Regions from separate parts of the Streptomyces sp. NPDC039424 genome, predicted to be linked through region 1. Evidence: riboswitches for the same ligand, from Rfam matches in the RefSeq annotation. Region 1 holds a riboswitch; the other holds the start of a gene.
The links. Region 1 has a riboswitch for cobalamin ahead of ACZ7L0_RS04790 ((2Fe-2S) ferredoxin domain-containing protein). Riboswitches for the same ligand answer to the same signal wherever they lie in the genome.
Positions count from the first base shown of each region.

Region 1 (3,188 bases):
GTGGCGGACCCCTGGTACCGCCTCTCGGTCTGCGGACCGGCGGCCGTGCGGGTCGGCCGTTTCCGGTTGGAGCCCGATCACGGACTCGACCGCCTCCCGCACGCCGACACCGTGATCGTCCCGGGCTGGGCCGACGTCGGCCAGGACCCGCCGGCCGAGCTGATCGACGCGGTGCGCGCGGCCCACGAGGCGGGCGCACGCGTGGCCTCCCTCTGCACGGGTGCCTTCGTGCTGGCGGCCGCCGGGCTGCTGGACGGCAAGCGGGCGACCACGCACTGGGCGCACACCCGGGAGCTGGCCGAGCGTCATCCCCGGGTGACGGTGGATCCGGACGTCCTCTACGTGGACAACGACAGCGTGCTCACCTCCGCAGGCAAGGCCGCCGCCATGGATCTGTGCCTGCACCTCGTCCGCGTCGACCACGGCTCGTCGATCGCCAACACGCTGGCCCGCCGCCTGGTCGTGCCGCCGCACCGGGACGGCGGCCAGGCCCAGTTCGTGAACACCCCGGTCCCCGCCCCGGACAACTACCCGCTCGCCGGACTCTTCCCCTGGGTGATCCAACGGCTGGACCATCCGCTCACCGTGGAGGACCTGGCCCGCCAGGCGGGGATGAGCTCGCGCCACCTGGGCCGTCATTTCAGGGCGGTGACAGGTACCACCCCGCTGCAGTGGCTGCTCACCCAACGGATCCGTCACGCACAGGAGTTGCTGGAGACCACCGACGACACCGTCGACACCATCGCGGCGGCGACCGGCATGGGCACCGCCACGACGCTGCGCCGGCACTTCAATCGGACGGTGGGTGTGCCGCCGGACACCTACCGCCGTACCTTCCGCTCGCGGCCCCGGCCCGGCCCGGCCCGAGCCATGGCGGCGACAGCGCCGACGCCCTGAGACATGAGGGGCAGGCCCACGCGGGGTTATGGCTTCGGCCGGGGCGCCGCGCGACGCCGGGGTGGGGTGAAGGTGTACAGGTCGAGGATCGCGGGCTGGGGAGCGATGCCGGGGCCGCCCGCTCGTATCCAGGTGGCGATGTCCTCCGTCGCCTCGGGGTCGTTGACCAGGCCGAGCCAGACGGGGCGGGCGCCGGCGGCGCGGGCGGCCGGGGAGGGCTGGACGACGATCACGTTGGCCTGGTCGCATACGTCGAGGCAGGTGGAGACGCGTACGGGCACCACCTCGGCGAGACGTGCGGTTTGCGCCGCGTGATCGACGCCGGGCACTTTGGGGGTGCCGCAGCAGCAGTCCCGGCACACGACGACCCGGCACGGCACCGGGTCGGCCGGTGCCTCCGCCGCGGTCGTCTCGTCAGTCGGCCTCGCGGACATGCCGAACCGCCCTCCTCTCCGGGGAGATCCGCCCCGGTGGTCGTCGAGGAGGCGACCGCGTGAGTCTCCTGGCTCTCGGGTCGTCGCTCGTCCCGGTCTTCCCGCCCGTGTCCGGGCGGTGACCTGTGCGGGATCCGCTCGCCGATCACAGTGGCGGGACCGCGCCGGATTCACACCGGCTTCCTCGTTCCGCCGTCGCCTTGTCGCCGGGCATCATCGCATCCGGACCGACACCACGTCACCACCGGCGTCCGCAGGGTCAGGTGGCGGTCGCGGTCGCCGAGGCCCGGCCCGCCCGGCGGCCGGAGAAGAGGCAGCCGCCGAGGAAGGTGCCCTCCAGCGAGCGGTAGCCGTGGACGCCGCCTCCGCCGAAGCCCGCGACCTCGCCGGCCGCGTACAGGCCGGGGACCGGGTCGCCCGAGGCGTTCAGGACACGGCGGTGCGGGAGATACGCGAGTTGCCCCTGCGGCGGCAGGGGTGTTACCGGCGATAGCCCAGGGGACCTCCCGCGGCCAGAGTGCTGCTTACATGAACTCCGCGCCGCCAAAAGGGAGTTGACGCTGACCGCGGTACGCCCCGTAGGCTGGCCGGTGCAGCTGGTTCGCCCCGTCCGCCAGGCGGGATGCGTCGCAAGAGGGAACCCGGTGGGAATCCGGGACTGCCCCGCAGCGGTGAGCGGGAACGACCGCCGTCATACGCACTGGGCCCCACGAACGGGGCCTGGGAAGCGACGGCCAGTAGGTGTCTCGTACGAACGACCTCGTACAAGCTGTACGACCTCGTACGGCAAAGACGTGCCCGCGAGTCCGAAGACCTGCCAACTGCCCGTGTGCGAACGACTCGTGCGCGGACATCCCGGTGACCTCGAGGGCGGGTCGGCGTACACACCAGGTCGCCCCTTCGCGCTCTCGTCCCGTCCCCGGGATCTCAGGGATTCATCTCGCGAAGGAGATCTCCGTGACCACCAGGACCGCAGCCGCGGCAGCACGGGCCACCGTGTACGGCTACCCCCGCCAGGGACAGAACCGAGAGCTGAAGAAGGCGATCGAGGGCTACTGGAAGGGGCGTGTCACCGCCGACGCCCTCCAGGCCACGGCCGCCGGACTGCGCCGCGCGAACTGGCGGCAGCTGGCCGGGGCAGGCATCCACGAGGTGCCCACCGGCGACTTCTCGTACTACGACCATGTCCTGGACACCACCGTCATGGTCGGAGCCGTGCCCGCACGCCATCGAGCCGCCGTCGACGCGGACGCCCTGGACGGATACTTCGCCATGGCGCGCGGCACCCAGGACGTGGCGCCGCTGGAGATGACCAAGTGGTTCGACACCAACTACCACTACCTGGTGCCCGAGCTGGGCCCGGACACCGTCTTCACGGCCGACTCCACCAAGCAGGTCGCGGAGCTGAGGGAGGCGCTCGCCCTGGGCCTGACCGCCCGACCGGTACTGGTCGGGCCGGTCACCTACCTGCTGCTCGCCAAGCCCGCCCCGGGCGTGCCCGCGGACTTCGTCCCGCTCACCCTTCTCGACCGGCTGCTGCCGGTGTACGCCGAGGTCCTCGCCGACCTGCACGCGGCGGGCGCCGAGTGGGTTCAGCTGGACGAGCCCGCCCTGGTCCTGGACCGTACGCCGGCCGAGCTGAACGCCGTCGCACGCGCCCTCCGCGGCCTCGGCGCCCTCACCGACCGGCCGAAGCTGCTGGTCGCCTCGTACTTCGACCGGCTCGGCGAGGCCCTGCCGGTGCTGGCCAAGGCGCCGGTCGACGGTCTCGCCCTGGACTTCACCGAGGCCGCCGCCGCCAACCTCGACGATCTCGCCGCGGTCGGCGGTCTGCCCGGCAAGCGCCTGATCGCGGGT
Region 1 covers NZ_JBVKAI010000002.1:3,129-6,316, forward strand. The annotation lists gene ACZ7L0_RS04785 (helix-turn-helix domain-containing protein) at 1-897, shown strand, start outside; gene ACZ7L0_RS04790 ((2Fe-2S) ferredoxin domain-containing protein) at 924-1,331, opposite strand; cobalamin riboswitch at 1,373-1,562, opposite strand; partial or broken gene ACZ7L0_RS04795 (FAD-binding protein) at 1,591-1,767, opposite strand; cobalamin riboswitch at 1,912-2,167, shown strand; gene metE (5-methyltetrahydropteroyltriglutamate--homocysteine S-methyltransferase) at 2,289-3,188, shown strand, end outside.

Region 2 (3,188 bases), on a different contig from region 1:
TCCACATTGCCGGGAAAGCGAAACTTCACACCCTGCGGAGTAGATCATTCCCAGTGTGTCGAAGTTGTGATGAGGCATGAACTCCCCTTGCATCAGCGCAGGTTGACAGGGTTCAGCCGGTCGACCCACCATGTGCACACGCTGTGGCGCATCTGACCAATGGGCCCGGTGTTTCCTCTGCCTTCTCCTGCCTTCCCCCCTGCCTTCTCCGCATGGGAAGGTCTCAGATCCTGATGGGATACACATGTCCATAGCGAGACGTGTCACCACCCGCCGCCTGCTGGGGACGGGCGCCGCGACGCTCGCCCTCTGCGCGGCCTCCGTCGCCGCCGCCTCCGGCGCCTGGGCCCACGACGGCGGTGACGGCTGGAAGTCCGGCGGCACCTACAAGCCGGGCACCGGCGCGGGCACGGAGACCGGGACCGACCGCTGCCAGTTCTCGCTCGACGGCACCGGCTTCTACGACTCGGTCAAGGTCGACGACCAGAACCTCAAGCCCACCGAGGACGGCAAGGTCCACATCAAGGTCCGCACCGCCGGTGACGCCTCCACCTGCACCGCCTCGCTGGCCTCCTACCTCGCCCACGGTTCCTCCTTCGGCACCTCCGGCGAGCAGATCTTCGTGGACTTCGACTCCGTGACGGTGAAGCCGGGCCAGACCGAGTCCCTCGACATCGCGGTACCGGACGCGGGCTGCTTCGCGCAGATCGACCTCTATCGGGGCGCGGTCAAGTTCGACGGCGAGCTCGACGCCAAGGACGGGTTCGAGCACGGCGACCTGCCCAAGGGCCCGGACCACCCCGTCATCAAGGACAAGCTGATCGCGGCCTGGAACGGCGGTTCGAAGGACTGCACGTCCACCGAGACCGCCACGCCGACCCCGTCCGCCCCCGAGTCCGTCCCGGCCCAGCCCTCGACCCCGGCCGCGGAGACCGCCACCCCGACCCCGAGCGCCTCCGAGTCCACGCCCACCGAGTCGGCCACCCCGACCCCGTCCGCCTCGGAGTCCACCCCGGCCGCGGCCCCGACGCCCGACGGGGGCGGCGGCGACCTGGCCGAGACCGGTGGCGGCAGCGGCTCCGCCGTCATCGCCGCAGGCGCCGCCGTGCTCCTCGCGGGCGGCGCGGTGATCGTGGTCGCCACCAGGCGCAGGCGCACCGCCCGGGGCTGATGCCGTAAGCGGGTGTCAGCCGCCGTCCGCGGTGCAGTGCTTCAGCAGTCCTCGCACCTCGGTGTCCACCACCCGGTACCTGACCACCCGCCCCTCCTTCTCCCCCTCCACGACCCCCGCCGCCCGCAGCAGCCGCAAGGCCTGCGAGACGGCGGGGTCGTTCATTCCGGTCGCGATCGCCAGATCGGACACGGCCAGCGGGCCGGTGCGGTGCAGGGCCAGCAGCAGCGCGAGGCGCTTGGGGTCGGCGAGCAGGGCGAAACGGTCGGCCCACGTGCGCACATGGCCGGGCTCGCCGATCGCGGCGATGGCGTCGCAGACCCGGTGGCCGTCGATGGTGCGACGGTCCGCGCGGTCGGCAGGGACGAGATGCATGCCCTCATCCTCGCAGGCGCCGTTTTGTGATCTTCGATACCTGCGCAGGTACGCAGCTATGCAGGAAACCGCTCGCACCCCTACGGTGATCAGGCCGTGGTGCTCGGGAAGTCGATGCGATGTCGACGCGGCCCTCGCCACTGTGATCGGGGAGTTCCCGTCCCGTCCGGCACCCGCCGGGCCACTGGTCGTACGACCGGGAAGGCAGGGACGGCGGACGTACGACCCGTAAGCCAGGAGACCGGCCACGGCAGCTCACGAAGTGATCCACGAGGTGCTGGAGCGTGAACCGGATGGCCCTGCCCGAATCCACGTCGGCTTTCCGCTGGCGGCGCGAGGACACCCTCAAAACGGCAGGGCTGATGGCGGTGATCGTCGCCCTGCACGTCGTCGCGTTCGGGATCCTCTTCCTGCTCGTCGTCCCCGAGCACTACAAGGTCGGCACCAAGGCCTTCGGCATCGGCCTGGGCGTCACCGCCTACACCCTCGGCATGCGGCACGCCTTCGACGCCGACCACATCGCCGCGATCGACAACACCACCCGCAAGCTGATGGCGGACGGCAAGCGGCCGGTGTCGGTGGGCTTCTGGTTCGCGCTGGGGCACTCCAGCGTGGTCGTGCTGCTGGCCGCGCTGATCGCGGGCGGCACCCAGCTCGCCGGCAAGGTGATGAACGAGGGCTCTCGCACCCACCAGGTCCTCGGCTTCCTGGGTACGACGATCTCCGGCACCTTCCTCTACCTCATCGCCGCCCTCAACCTGGTCGCCCTGCTGGGCATCCTGCGCGTGTTCCGGGCGATGCGGGCGGGGACGTACGACGAGCGGGAGCTCGAACAGCACCTGGACTCCCGGGGGTTCATGAACCGGATCCTCGGCCGCCTCACCAAGTCCATCAGCCGGCCCGGGCAGATGTTCCCGCTCGGGTTCCTCTTCGGGCTCGGCTTCGACACCGCCACCGAGGTCACGCTGATGGTGATGGCCGGCTCGGGTGCGGCGGCCGGGCTGCCCTGGTACGCGATCCTGTGCCTGCCGCTCCTGTTCGCCGCCGGTATGAGCCTGTTCGACACGCTCGACGGCACCTTCATGAACTTCGCCTACCAGTGGGCGTTCTCCAACCCCGTACGCAAGGTGTTCTACAACCTCACCATCACCGGCCTGTCCATCGCCGTCGCCTTCTTCATCGGCACGATCGAACTGGTCGGCGTCCTGCACGAGAAGCTCGACCTGCGCGACGGCCTCACCGGCTGGATCGCCGGCCTGAACCTGGACAGCGTCGGCTATGTCATCGTCGGCCTGTTCGTCGTCGTGTGGGCGGCGGCGCTGGCGTACTGGCGGCTCGCGAAGGTGGAGGAGCGGTGGGCGGTACCGGCCCCCGCCTCCTCGGAGTGAGCCGCGTCTAGCGTTCGACCGTCTCCAGGTACAGCTTGACGAACCGGTCCACGTCCACGTCCAACGCCACGTCCACCAGGGGCTGTTCGCGGTGGCCCTCATGGATCTCGGACTCGCCGGGACGCGGGCGGCGGTCGACGATGGTCTGACCCCGGGTCGGGCCGGGGGCGAGGGAGACCTCGACGGGCAGCAGGCTGGTGGTGATGCCGGCCGGGTCGGCGACCGCGCAGACCGCGCCCGCGTCGCCCAGGCCG
Region 2 covers NZ_JBVKAI010000005.1:357,832-361,019, reverse strand. The annotation lists gene ACZ7L0_RS15965 (LAETG motif-containing sortase-dependent surface protein) at 245-1,171, shown strand; gene ACZ7L0_RS15960 (ArsR/SmtB family transcription factor) at 1,187-1,546, opposite strand; cobalamin riboswitch at 1,627-1,810, shown strand; gene nicT (Nickel transporter NicT) at 1,840-2,934, shown strand; gene ACZ7L0_RS15950 (nucleoside hydrolase) at 2,942-3,188, opposite strand, start outside.
Region 2: linked by a shared signal. The riboswitch ahead of nicT (Nickel transporter NicT) and the one ahead of ACZ7L0_RS04790 ((2Fe-2S) ferredoxin domain-containing protein) in region 1 are both predicted to bind cobalamin.